DNA from 3 places in the Fusicatenibacter sp. genome. Region 3 is predicted to be linked to each of the others. Evidence: a T-box and tRNA genes for the amino acid it is inferred to sense, from the RefSeq annotation. Region 3 holds a T-box; the other regions hold tRNA genes.
What was found. The T-box of region 3 lies ahead of ACY2VW_RS06230 (proline--tRNA ligase). A T-box ahead of a tRNA ligase gene usually reads a tRNA of that ligase, here a tRNA-Pro.

Region 1 (4,720 bases), on a different contig from region 3:
CCGCGAGACGGTTCATCAGCTTTACAATGCACCGTGCGTGTCGCTCTGGGTTCTGTTCAACGAGGGATGGGGACAGTTTGATGCCAGGGAGATGACAGAAATGGTGCGCGCTCTCGATCCGACGCGGCAGATCGACCACGCGAGCGGCTGGTACGATCAGGGAGCGGGGGACATCAAGAGCCTTCACAATTACTTTCGTCCGTTAAAAGTAAAACCGGAGGAGCGCGCGTTTGCTTTTTCTGAATACGGCGGCTATACGTATCCGGTACAGGAGCATCTCTACTCCGAAAAATCGTTCGGCTACCGCACGTACCAGAACCAGACACAGTACCAGAAAGCGATGAATGCACTGGCAGAAAAGATAAGAGAACTCACAGAACAGGGACTTGCCGCAGCAGTCTACACACAGCTTACCGATGTCGAGGAGGAGTCGAACGGCATCCTTACGTATGACCGGAAGGTATGCAAATGGGAACCACAGGAGGCAAAAGATTTTTGCCCAAAAGAATAATTTGGTAAAATTTTTGTTGACAAAGCGAGGATAAGTTGCTAATATATTGGATAAGGCGTTGGAAGTTGTAAGAAATTGCTGAAAATCCGCGGCGCCTGCGGATGGAGGAAAGTTGGTGTTTATGGAACAGAAAAGAACATTATCCCTGCTGGTGGATAATACGCCGGGACTTTTAAGCAGAGTAGCTGGTCTTTTCAGCCGACGCGGATACAATATCGAGACGATCACCGCCGGTGTGACAGCAGACCCGCGATACACAAGAATGACTGTTGTTCTGTACTGCAGTGATGAAATGATTCTGGAGCAGATCAAAAAACAGCTGGCAAAACTTGTCGATGTGCGGGATATCAAAGAGCTGAAGCCGGACGAGAGTGTCAGACGAGAGCTGATGCTGGTCAAAATCCGTGTGAATGAAAATGAACGCCGCAATGTCATCGCCATCTCCGATGTCTTCCGTGGAAGAATCGTGGATGTGGGACAGGAAAGCCTGATTGTAGAGCTGACCGGAAACCAGTCAAAGCTCGAAGGGTTCCTGAATCTGGTACAGGGATACGAAATCCTGGAACTGGCCAGAACAGGAGTGACAGGACTCTCCAGAGGAGCCCACGATGTGCGTTACCTCGATTAACGCAGATCACATTACATACGTTTGCTGGAGGAATGAAATTTTTGTATAGAAAAGTTCATTTCCCTGACAAACAGCAAAAGGCAGAAATGCTTTTCGCTGTATAAATTGACCGACCTGCCGCCGGTCAAGACATTCTATATATTATGGAGGAAAATAAAATGGCAGCAAGACTTTTTTATCAGGAAGATTGTAATCTCTCTTTACTGGAAGGCAAAAAAATCGCAATTATCGGCTACGGAAGCCAGGGACATGCTCATGCACTGAACCTGAAAGACTCCGGCTGTGATGTTATTATTGGACTTTATGAAGGCAGCAAATCCTGGGCAAAAGCAGAAGCACAGGGATTCAAAGTATATACCGCTGCTGAGGCTGCAAAACAGGCTGATATCATCATGATCCTGATCAACGATGAGAAACAGGCTGCAATGTACAAAAAAGATATCGAGCCAAACCTGGAAGAGGGCAACATGCTGATGTTCGCTCATGGTTTCGCTATCCACTTCGGACAGATCGTGCCTCCGAAGAACGTAGACGTAGCTATGATCGCTCCGAAAGCACCTGGCCACACAGTAAGAAGCGAGTATCAGGCTGGCAAAGGAACTCCTTGCCTGGTTGCTGTTGAGCAGGATTACACCGGAAAAGCACTGGACAAAGCACTGGCTTACGGCCTTGGAATCGGCGGAGCAAGAGCTGGTCTTCTGGAGACAACCTTCAGAACTGAGACAGAAACAGACCTGTTCGGTGAGCAGGCAGTTCTCTGCGGCGGTGTATGCGCCCTGATGCAGGCTGGATTCGAGACTCTGTGTGAGGCTGGATACGACCCAAGAAACGCATACTTCGAGTGCATCCATGAGATGAAACTGATCGTAGATCTGATCTATCAGTCCGGATTTGCAGGAATGAGATACTCTATCTCCAACACAGCAGAGTATGGCGATTATATCACCGGACCGAAGCTGATCACAGAAGAGACAAAGAAGACTATGAAGAAAATCCTTTCCGATATCCAGGATGGTACTTTCGCAAAAGACTTCCTTCTGGATATGTCCCCGGCAGGCGGACAGGCTCACTTCCGCGCTATGAGAAGAAAAGCTGCAGAGCATCCGTCAGAGAAAGTCGGAGAAGAAATCAGAAAACTGTACAGCTGGAGCAACGAGGACAAACTGATCAACAACTAATCGGTTTGCTGTCAAATGATCCATATTGGGAGGCTGCCTTTGCGGGCAGTCTCCTTTTTGCTCTATCATGAAAAAACACTTCCGCGCCATGCATATCCCCCAATATATGATACGGCGCGGAAGTGTTTTTCTTTTGCATATTCGTTTTTATGCCTCCTGACGACAGGCAGGAAAAGCGCGGTAGTACTTGATATAAGAACTTAAAATATCAAAAAATTCGGAATTGGTCGGTTTTGTCAGAACCGGATGCACGGAAAGTGAAAAGAGCAGATCGCGGTTTCCGCGGGTCCAGCAGACGGAAATAGCGGTGCGGATGTCTCGTTCGACGCAGGAGGACGATACCTGAAACGTTTGCGCGATCTTTGGGTACAGCGTTTTGCTGACCCGAAGGAGATAATCTTCGTCTTCCATGCATAAAGCGATACCATAGGCGAGATAGCGAAATCCGCGGTATTTTGCACCAATTCCTAAAGAGTATAGTAGAAAGTAAATTTCAGTTTCCATTACGATGTCTCCTTTTATTCAGTTTTTACATAGTCTTTGCAGACGGGCATGCCAGAGGTGAAAGTTTATATGGCATACGATTTTTCCCCTTTCACTTATGATACGTAGAAAACGTCGAAAAATTACATATTCAGAAAGAAAAAGTGACGATACGGTAAAATAGAGGAAGATATGACGCAAAATAAAGAAACGAATGTAATGAAATGGACAAGGGAAAAATAGCATTGATTTTTCAGAAGTTCGCTGGTATAATAAAAATGTGATTACGGGGTATGGCGTAGCTTGGTAGCGCGTACGGCTGGGGGCCGTGAGGTCGCAGGTTCAAATCCTGTTGCCCCGATCGGTAAGAGTGTCGTTTTACGGCACTTTTTTTCTTACGGACAAAGACGTGTGCGAGAGAAAAATGAATTGCGCAGAAAAAAACAGGGAGGAAGTTATGGGGAAAGTAACGATACAGAGTATGGCAAAGGAGCTGGGACTGTCCCGGAATACGGTTGCCATGGCATTAAAGGATGATCCGAAGGTGGCTCCGGTGACACGGGAGAGAGTTCTTCGGATGGCGAAAAGGAATGGGTATCTGGGCGAAAATGTATACGTGGAAGAGGTTCGGGCACCACAGGAGAAGCATTACAATATTATGGTTCTACGTACGCGGGATGCCGCTGTTTATTGGGACCGCGTCGTGAGCGGCATCTCTGAGGAGGCGAGCCTCAACAACTGTCAGACGCGTGTTGCGGTCGTGACGGAGCGTGAGGAAGAGAACGGTATTCTGCCACTCGGACTGGATGAAAATATCGATGCAATCTTCTGCATTAAGATGCTGCCGCCGGAATATATGCAGAAACTGGTAAATCTGGGGTATCGCATTTTTCAGCTCGACCATTACTGCGGTATCGAACAGCGGCCGATGGGCGATATCGTGCGTGTGGACGGTGTGCAGCCGGTGAGTCTTCTGACGTCCCATCTGATCGGGCAGGGCATGACGCGGATCGGTTTCCTAAGTGAGCACAGCAGCACGTATGAGTCGATGCATGACCGGTATGTCGGTTTCCTTGCAGCGATGGAACAGGCGGGCATTCCGCTCGAGGAGGATCTTGTGCGCCCCAATATGGAGAGCGATCATTTTTATTACCCGGAAAATTTTGACAAGATTGTGGCGAGCTACGATACACTGCCGGAAGCGATTGTCTGCGGCAACGATATGATCGCCAAAAGACTGACAGAATCCTTCCGGAAAATCGGCGTGCGCGTGCCGGAGGATGTGGCACTGACCGGATTTGATGATGATGAGGACCGGATGCTGTATCCGTTCTTCTCAACCGTTCATGTCGATACGAAGTGGCTTGGCCGCCGTATGGTGCATGAATTTTTATGGCGGGAGGAGCACCCGGAAGCGCCGAAAGAGCGGATTCTCGTTTCGGGGGAGGTTGTGGTGCGCCGTTCCTCGTGCAAGCGCCAGGGATAGAAAGAAATAGAAAAAACAGGAAAAAGTGAAAAAAGAAAGAGAGCCAGGGATGCCCCGGCGGACGAGAAGAAAAACCGTCTGCCGGGGCGTTTCCGGCTCTCTTTTTGCAATGATTCAAATTCGTGCATAAATGCCATGTAGAAAAGCACTAATTAATAATGCGAAATAGTGCATTTAAGGAAAGCTAAACTGAACAAAAATGACAAAAATGCAAGAAATGCACAAAAAAATCTTGACTTTAGCCCGAAAGCATTGTTTAATATGATTAACGGATGGCGAAAAATGCAACATTCAAAAGCAACAAAAACGCACGAATAAAACCTCGTTAATATCACATATTAAAAATTAATAGTGCAAAATAATGCATTATATCGCCGGAAGGAAAGGAGAGAGCGAAATGGCACAAGTAAAGACAGTTTCAGGCAGAAAAGAAA
Region 2 (4,720 bases), on a different contig from region 3:
CCGCATGCAGGACATGCTGGGCGATGAATTTGATGCATTTTTAACTTCCTACGACGCACCCCGCACAGCCGGGCTGCGTGTGAATACAAAAAAATGCCGGACCGAAGATTTCCCGCCGCTTGTTCCGGGAACGTGGAAGAAAATTCCGTGGATTCCAAACGGCTATTTCGTGCCGGACGGCATGCGCATGGGCCAGTCCCCGCTGTATGCGGCAGGCGTTTTCTATCTGCAGGAGCCAAGCGCCATGACCCCGGCATCCCGCCTTCCGATCGAACCGGGCGAGCGGGTGCTCGATCTCTGCGCCGCACCTGGCGGCAAGGCAACCGAGCTGAATGCGCGCCTGAAAGGAACCGGCCTTCTCGTTGCAAATGACATCAGCAACGCCCGCGCCAAAGCACTGCTGCGTAATCTCGAGCTGTTCGGAAGCGAAAACGTGCTTGTCACCAATGAGACACCGGCAGGCCTTGCAGACGTCTTCCCGGGCTTCTTCGATAAAATCCTCGTGGATGCACCGTGCTCCGGCGAGGGCATGTTCCGGAAAGACGAGGCAGTCATCGGCACCTGGACCCCGGAGAGGCCGGATTTCTTTGCGGATCTGCAGCGCGAGATCACCTCGGATGCTGTCAAAATGCTGCGTCCGGGCGGCCTCATGATGTATTCGACATGTACCTTCGCCCCGCAGGAGGACGAGGGAACCGTTTCTTTCCTTCTGGAAAACTTCCCGGAAATGGAACTGATCGAGATGGAAGGCTACGAAGGTTTTTCAAAAGGCAATCCAGTCTGGGGAAACAGCGATCCGGAGATCGAAAAGACCGTGCGCATCTGGCCGCATAAAATGAACGGCGAGGGCCATTACCTTGCCCTGTTCCGCAAAAAAGGCGAAGCCATTCCTTATGAGACAGAAGAAAAACCGATCGAAAAGAAAAACAAAAAACAGAAAAACCGGAAAAAAGACCGCGGAACGGAAGCACCGGGTCCGTCGAAAGCAGAAAAACAGATCCTTTCCGATTTCCTGTCCCGGATGACAGCACCGATCCCGGTGGAGGAACTGGAAGTCCGCGCCGGAAAAGTATACCATTCCCCGTCCCTGCCGGATGGCGTGCGGAATCTTCATTTCCTGCGGAACGGTCTGTATCTCGGTGAACTGAAAAAAGACCGTTTCGAGCCGTCACAGCCGTTTGCCGTGACACTCTCCGCGGACAAGTTCAAAGATTACATGAATTTAAAGGCAGATGACGAGCGTACCGAAAAATATCTCCACGGTGAGACAATTTCCGTAGAGCCGGGAGAGACCGCATCGCCGTCGGGCTGGAAGCTGGTCTGCGTCGATGGATTCGGCCTTGGATGGGGCAAACTGGTCAATGGAACCTTGAAAAATAAGTACCCTGTTGGATGGAGAAAGTAGAAAAATCATGCCAGTTTTTGCAGGAAAAATGTCGAAATATTACAAAGTTATTAACAGAAATTAAAAAAGACTTTCATTTCAGACATACTTGTGTTATAATGGCAAAGTACGGCGGAAAAAAAGACCCATTTTCCGCAGTAACTTGGAGTGACAATCAGCAACAGAACGTAATAAGTATGAGGTGTACGACATGAAAAAAAAGAAATTATTCAGCCTGGTTTTGGCCACAGTGCTTACGGCAGCGACCGTTCTGCCATGCTATGGTGCCAGTACAAAGGAGAAAATTTCAAATGCTCAGGCAGAACAGGCTGCCGCACAGTCTCAGCTTGACAGCATACAGAGCAGGATTGACGAACTCAATTCCAAAAAGGGACAATCAGAAGAATATCTTTCCGAACTGAACCAGCAGCTGGACGATCTGCAGAACCGTCTGCAGGAGCTTCAGGATCAGTATGATGCGAAGCAGAACGAACTGGTACAGATTCAGGCAGATCTGGAAGATGCAAAAGCAAAAGAAGAAGAGCAGTACGAGGCGATGAAGCTCCGTATCCAGTATATGTATGAAAATTCCTCCGGAAACGGATACATGGCAATGCTCTTTTCTTCCAAAAGCATTTCAGAGCTGATCAGCCGGGCAGAATACATACAGAAAATTTCCGATTTCGACCGCGATCTCATGCAGGAGTATGAGGACACGGTAGACCAGGTAAAAGAAAAAGAAACACAGGTGCAGGAGGAGCAGGCAGCGATCGTGGAACTGCAGCAGCAGAGCAGCGATCAGCAGGAAGCTATCCAGGAGCTGTACGCAGCAGCTTATCAGGAACTCCGTACCTACTCCGCAGAGCTGGACGATGCAAAATCCAGCGAGAGTGCACTGGTAGATGAAATCAACAGCAAAGCAGATGCAATCAACGACCTGATCCGTCAGGCGAAAGAAGAGGAGATTGCAGCGCAGAAGAAAGCAGAAGAGGAAGCCGCCGCTGCCGCCGCAGCACAGCAGGCCGCAGCAGAAGCAGCAAGAAAACAGGCAGCTGAGGCAGAGGCCGCAAGAGTCGCAGCCGCAGAAGCAGCAAATGCCGCAGCGAAAGCAGATACCGATACAAGCAGCAGCTCCGGAAGCAGTTCTTCGGACAGCAGCGCATCCTCTACGACAACGGAGAGTCCATCCGCGTCAGATACTTCCAGCAGCTCCTCCAGCGGAACATATCTTGGAAGATTTAAACTGACAGGCTATTGCTCCTGTTCCATCTGTACCGGACAGTGGTCCGGCGGATCCACCGCAAGCGGAACCACACCGACCGCCGGCAGAACGATCGCCATGGGCGGTGTACCATTTGGCACAAAACTGCTGATCAACGGCCAGGTTTACACGGTAGAAGACCGCGGAACCGCTTACGGCCACGTAGACATCTTCTGCAGCAGCCATTCCGAGGCGCTGAGCTTCGGCGTGCAGTATGCAGACGTATATCAGCTGAGCTGAGAAACAAAGATAAGAGATATGCCGGAACAGAACTTCCAGCATATCTCTTTTTTTGACTTTTTCAGAAACTGTCATTTCAAAAGAACATCCAAAACGCCGCAAACCCGCATAAAATGTACCTTTTGAAGCAATAATAAAAAAAATTAAAAAAATTTCAAAAAAGGTGTTGACATTCCTATAGACATCATATATAATAGCTATTGTTGACGGACGAGAGTTCAGAAAACAAACAAAATCGAAGCGTGGCTCAGTTTGGTAGAGCGCTGCGTTCGGGACGCAGAGGTCGTGGGTTCGAATCCCGTCGCTTCGACTGAAATGAAAATGCCGAAAGCCTTGACAATCAAGAGCTTCGGCATTTTTTCGTATGTCAGAAAGAGAACAGGAAAACAGGGAAAAATATCTGGTCACGAATTTATCAGACCGATAGGAAAAGAGTACATGAGGAGGAAATTTTTGTGAAAGCATTATTTTTTGATATTGATGGAACGTTACTGAGTGAGATTACAAAAGAAATTCCGCAGAGCGCGCTCGATGCATTGAAAAAGACGGCGGAAAAAGGAAATCTGACGTTTATTAATACCGGCCGCACCTGGTCGGAGCTGCCGGAGGAGATGAAACAGCTTCCGTTTTCCGGATTCCTGTGCGGCTGCGGTACCTATCTGCGCCAGGGCGATGAGATTCTGATGCATCACACCGTTTCCGGAAAGCGATGTGAGGAAATCCCGGTGATTTTAAAAGAGTGTAATGCCGGTATGATCCTGGAAGGCACGGACAACGTTTATTTCACAGCTGAGCCATCCCGTTTCAAAGATCTCGAGCAGACCCGTGCGCATTTTGCAGCCGTCGGTGTCGGCCTTGCGGAGACGGCAGAGACGAAAGGCATTATCTACGACAAATTATGTATCGTAACTGACACGCAGTCCGACGTAGAACGCATGTATCGGGAATTTGAGCAGGAGTTTGACATCATGGACCGCCGCGGCGGTTTCTACGAGCTTGTCCCGCTCGGATACAGCAAGGGAACCGCAGTAGAGTATGTACTGAAACAGTACGGCCTGACGAAGGAAGATGCCTACGTCTTCGGCGACAGCAGCAACGACCTGGCCATGTTCCAGTGCGGCGCACACACGATTGCGCTTGGAAAGCATGACGAGATTCTGGATCCGTACACCGAGTACGTAACCGACACCGTCGAGCAGGACGGCGTGGCGAAGGCGATGGAGTATTACGGATTGATCTGACAGAAAAACAGAAGAAAAGAAAGCGAAAGGGCGCATTTGAAAAGAAATTTTCAGGTGCGCTCCTTTTGTTGCAATTTTCTGAAAAAGGAAATAAGAAAATCAGCGTCTGAAAAGGTATGTGCATTGCAAAGTAAAAAATTTCGTGGTAATATAAAAATGAATTTTTACGCATATTTGTAATAGTTAAGAAATCAAAATACCAGGGAGGTGAGCATTCAGAGGTTTTATGGAGGCAGAAAAAAATCAGACAAATAAAAAAAGCCTCAGATACCGTTTCACAGCGGGAGCGGTCGGAGTGCTTCTTACGCTGGGTGCGGTTGTTGTTTCCACATATGCCTGGTATGTGTACAACACGGGACGTCATACAACGAAAGTGCGTATGGCAGCCGGAGCAGGAATCAATCTGCAGATCAGCAATGCCTACAATGGTGTTTACGGTTCTGCGGCCGTATTGGACAGCTTTTCCGGCCAGCTCAATCCGGTATCGACGAACCGGATCAGCGGAGGCTTTCAGAAAGTGCTCGGTTTCACAAACGGAACGGAAAACCAGTCCAATCTGGTGGCGAATCTGTTTGGAAGAGGCGACTACAGCGA
Region 3 (4,720 bases):
ATCAGCCGTCCATCGGTGCCATGCACGGACAGTTTATCGGAGAAGAACTGGTTGAGATTACAAGAAAAATGTTTCCGCTGTCCAGAAAAAGAGAAGACACCTTTATCGGAGGCCTTTCCATGGGTGGTTTTGGCGCACTCAGAAATGGCCTGAAATATCACGATACCTTCGGGGCTGTGATCTGCCTGTCCGGTGCACTTCATGTGCTGGAAAATCCGGAAGAGAGCAGAGCGGACAGCTTTGCACATGAAGAAGGTTATTTCGGAAATCTGGTCGAAGCAGCAAAGAGTGACAAAAACCCGGCTGTTCTTATCGAGCAGTTAAAGGAAGCACGGAAAAAAGATCCGTCTGTCAATGTGCCGACCGTATTCCAGGCGTGCGGAACAGAGGACGGACTTCTGGAAGTAAACCGTCTCTACCATAAACGGATGGAAGAGAGCGGCATGGACATTGTCTACTATGAGAGCAAGGGTGGCCATGAATGGGATTTCTGGGATGAGTGGATCAAAAAGGCACTGGACTGGCTGCCACTTGAGGAAAAGACGGAAGGTCTGAACAGCGGAAACGTAAATGTTTAAAGGAAAAAGGGAGACAGGCAATGCCAGAAACGAGAAATGACGAATTGTACCGTGCGTTAAAACACAACGGTTACCCGGACGACTTCTGCCGGGAAATTGCATACCGCCAGATGAACACCGATTTTACCGCCACGCGGATGCTCGGCTATCTCTACCGCGTCACAAGCCCGCGCGCCGAGGACGTTGTCGATGAGATGCTGGCTATCCTGAGTGACCGCAAAGCATGGATTGAGAAAAAACAGTCTGAGGAAGCCCAGGCGGCAATCAGCAGAATGTACCGGGAAGGCCTGTAACCTGGGCGGGCGTTTATGCAGAAAAAGCAGAAGGAACGGGCTTGCATTCTTTTCCGGTTTCTGCTACAATCAGTGCAGTGAAAAAGCGACGAAAAGAAACAGTAGCGACAGAGCGCATTCAGAGAGAAAGCGGCAGGTGAAAGCTTTTTGCAGAATCTATCGTGAACCGGTCTTGGAGCTGTGCACCGAAGAGAAGAAAATCCATCAGGGAAAATTTATTTCGTAGGCTGCACCGGGATCTCCCGTTACAGAGAAGGTACAGAGAGCAGAGATCACGCGTATTACAAAATACAAAAATCGTGGGGTCAAATGCTCTGTGTCAGAGTGCAGGAGTTTTCCTGAATTTAGGTGGTACCGCGGATAAAAAAATTCGCCCTAAACTGCAGCTTGCGGTTTAGGGCTTTTTTCTGTTTGAAAATGAAGCATCGCATTCTCGTTACTTCAGTGATGAGTTAGATGCGTAAAATGTTGACTAAAAGCTTAAAATCGGACAGGCTGGAATGTTCTCGCGTCTGGAAGACTTCAGATGTTGAAAACCCAAAGAATAAGGAGGAAATCAGAAAATGAAACTTGAAAAATTAGTAGGAGAGCGCTTCAAAGAAAGACCTGCTGACTGTGTCATCGACAGCCATGCTATTATGGTAAAAGGCGGATACATCAAATATATGGCAAACGGAATCTATTCTTCCTATCTGCCGCTGCGCCGCATTGTGCGCAAAATCGAGCAGATCCTGCGCGAGGAAATGGACAAAATCGACGGCCAGGAAGTGCAGTTCCCGGTTGTCATGCCGGCTTCTCTGTGGGATGAGTCCGGCCGTTACGATAGCATCGGCGATGAACTGCTGCGTTTCACCGACCGCAACAATGCCAAAATGGTACTCGGCATGACCCACGAGGAGGCAGCCGTACACCTTGTACGCGAGTATGCACAGAGCTACACCAAATATCCGTTTATGATCTATCAGATCCAGACAAAATTCCGTGATGAGGCCCGTCCGAGAGCCGGACTGATCCGTGTGCGTGAGTTTACGATGAAGGATGCTTACTCCTTCCATACCAGCCAGGAAGATCTGGAGCAGTATTACGAGAAATGCCACGCAGCATACGAGCGCATCTTCGAGCGTGTCGGCGTGCCGGAGGTGGTATCTGTCAAATCCGATTCCGGTATGATGGGCGGAAATATCTCCCACGAGTTCATGCTTCTGACTCCGGTCGGAGAGGATTCCATCGTTCTGTGTGATTCCTGCGATTACAGAGCCAACATGGAAGCAGCTGAGAACATTTCCGACATCGCAAGAGACGCAGAATCCGCTGCACTCGAAAAGGTTTATACACCGAACGTCCACACCATTGAAGACGTCTGCAATTTCTTCGGAGACGAGACAAAGAACTCCTGCAAAGCCGTTGTTTATCAGCAGAATGTTGATGATAAATACGTTGTCCTTTTCATCCGCGGTGATCTCGAAGTCAACGAGACGAAGCTGGTCAACTTCCTCGGCGAGCAGGTTCACGCAGCCGTGATCACCGAAGAATGCGGACTGAACGCAGGCTATATCGGACCTGTGGACCTGAAGGTGAACGGAGATGCCGTTGTTCTCTATGATAAATCCCTCGAGGGAAGAAACAACCTTTCCTGCGGAGCCAACGAGGCAGAGCATCATTACAAAGGACTCGACATGGAGCGCGACGTTCCGAATGCCGAGTATCACGATTTTGCAAAAATCCAGGAGGGCGGCATCTGCCCGAAATGCGGCAAAAAGACCGTAAAGATCTCCAGAGGTATCGAGGTCGGAAACATTTTCCAGCTTGGAACCAAATATACAAAATCCATGAATATGACCTATGTCGATGCAAACGGCGAGAGCAAGACCCCGATCATGGGATGCTACGGTATCGGTGTCGGCCGTCTGGCAGCATCGGTCTGCGAGGCACATCACGATGAGTACGGCCCGATCTGGCCGAAAGCTATCGCTCCGTGGCAGGTACACCTCTGTGCGGTCCGCGTCGATGACGAGGAAGTAAGAGCATACGCGGACAAGCTGTACGAGGATCTGCAGAACGCAGGCATCGAAGTGATCTACGACGACAGAAGCGTCAGAGCCGGCGTAATGTTTGCCGATGCCGACCTGCTCGGTATTCCGCTTCGCATCATCGTAAGCCCGAAAAATATGAAACAGGGCGTTGTCGAGGTTGCATCCCGCGATAAGACTCTGAAAACACAGATTCCGCTGGAAAATGTGATGGAAGAGATTAAACAGTATCTGTAATGATTCAGAACCATGCGAAAGGGAAGAAAAATCGCGATGGGGTTCGGAAGAAGTTCGACAGGAGAAAACACGATATGGAACTCTGGGATATCTATGATGAAAACAAACAGCCGACCGGCCGCACGATGAAGCGGAATGACTGGCATATGAAGCCGGACGAGTTTCACCTGACGGTGCTCGGCGTAATCGCAAGACCGGACGGAACCTTCCTTATCACAAAACGTGTCATGACGAAAGCCTGGGCACCGGGCTGGTGGGAGGTTTCCGGCGGCGCGGCACAGGCAGGAGAGAGCTCGTTGGAGGCCGTGCGCCGTGAGGTCAGAGAGGAAACCGGACTCGATGTGAGCAAGGCAGACGGCGGCTACCTCTTCACTTACCGGCGTATCAACCCGGATGAGGGAGACAACTACTTTGTCGATGTCTATCGCTTCGTGATGGATGTCAAAGACGAGGATCTTCACCTTCAGGAGGAAGAAACGGACGGCTACCGTTTTGCTACGCTGGACGAAATCAAAGGATACGCCGCAGAAGGCAAATTCCTGCATTACGACAGCATCTGCCAGGCATTTGAACTGTAACAGAAAAATAAGATAAGAAAAACGCGTTCCCGCCGGAAACCACAGGGGTTTCCGAAAACGGGAACGCGTTTTTGTAATTTACAGGATTCTTTCTTGCCGTAGGCATGCCTGAAAAGGGCTTTTCGTAAGCGCGTAAGCAGTTCATTGCGGTTAATTGCGATTGAATACTTCGCGGTTGAGCGCCTTTTCCTGATGGCTGACAATCGTTGTGCAGACAGCATCGCCTGTGATGTTGACTGCGGTGCGCAGCATATCGAGAATACGGTCGATACCCATGATAAGAGCGATACCCTCCGTTGGCAGTCCGACGGAATTCAGTACCATAGCCAGGGTAACAAGTCCGACGCTTGGGATACCGGCGGTACCGATGGAAGCCAGTGTTGCGGTAACAACAACCGTTGCGAGGTTTGCCGGGGTCAGATGAATACCGTACGCCTCTGCGATGAAGATGACAGCGACACCCTGCATAATGGAGGTACCATCCATGTTGATGGTTGCGCCGAGCGGAATGGTGAATGAAGAGATCTGTTTCGAGACACCCATCTTTTTGTTCAGCGTATCAATCGACATCGGGATTGTCGCGTTGGAGGTTGCGGTGGAAAATGCAAATCCCATAACCGGAAGGAATTTTTTTACGAATTTAATCGGATTCAGCCGTGTGAATACGAACAGAAGAACCTGATAAATGATGAAGCACTGCAGTGCCAGCGCCAGTGTTACATTTCCCATGTATTTCAGCATCGGTGCGAACGCAGAAAAGCCGACCGTTGCAAAGGTACGTGCAATCAGACAGAAAACGCCGACCGGGGCCACCTTCATGACCGTCATGGTCATTTCCATCATGACATCGTTAAACTGGCTGATAAAGTTGGAAACGACCGAAGCGCGGTTTCCGAGCTTTGCCAGCATTACGCCGACAAACAGGGCGAATACGATGATGGGAAGCATATCGCCGTTTGCCATGGAACCAATCGGGTTCTTCGGGATGATGTTGAGCAGTGTAT

Region 1: it encodes a tRNA-Pro, which carries the amino acid that the T-box ahead of ACY2VW_RS06230 (proline--tRNA ligase) is inferred to sense. The anticodon was not compared.
Region 2: it encodes a tRNA-Pro, which carries the amino acid that the T-box ahead of ACY2VW_RS06230 (proline--tRNA ligase) is inferred to sense. The anticodon was not compared.

The regions. Positions count from the first base shown of each region.
Region 1 covers NZ_CDRRUH010000006.1:71,291-76,010, forward strand. Annotated here, with positions in the region: gene ACY2VW_RS02825 (glycoside hydrolase family 2 protein) at 1-511, shown strand, start outside; gene ilvN (acetolactate synthase small subunit) at 633-1,139, shown strand; gene ilvC (ketol-acid reductoisomerase) at 1,298-2,317, shown strand; gene ACY2VW_RS02840 (sporulation initiation factor Spo0A C-terminal domain-containing protein) at 2,465-2,821, opposite strand; tRNA gene ACY2VW_RS02845 (tRNA-Pro) at 3,088-3,161, shown strand; gene ACY2VW_RS02850 (LacI family DNA-binding transcriptional regulator) at 3,258-4,286, shown strand; gene ACY2VW_RS02855 (ABC transporter permease) at 4,684-4,720, shown strand, end outside.
Region 2 covers NZ_CDRRUH010000015.1:18,119-22,838, reverse strand. Annotated here, with positions in the region: gene ACY2VW_RS05320 (RsmF rRNA methyltransferase first C-terminal domain-containing protein) at 1-1,405, shown strand, start outside; gene ACY2VW_RS05315 (PcsB-like coiled-coil domain-containing protein) at 1,596-2,885, shown strand; tRNA gene ACY2VW_RS05310 (tRNA-Pro) at 3,122-3,195, shown strand; gene ACY2VW_RS05305 (Cof-type HAD-IIB family hydrolase) at 3,341-4,126, shown strand; gene ACY2VW_RS05300 (hypothetical protein) at 4,353-4,720, shown strand, end outside.
Region 3 covers NZ_CDRRUH010000019.1:18,297-23,016, forward strand. Annotated here, with positions in the region: gene ACY2VW_RS06220 (alpha/beta hydrolase) at 1-578, shown strand, start outside; gene ACY2VW_RS06225 (hypothetical protein) at 599-871, shown strand; T-box leader at 951-1,252, shown strand; gene ACY2VW_RS06230 (proline--tRNA ligase) at 1,435-3,138, shown strand; gene ACY2VW_RS06235 (NUDIX hydrolase) at 3,213-3,716, shown strand; gene ACY2VW_RS06240 (dicarboxylate/amino acid:cation symporter) at 3,867-4,720, opposite strand, start outside.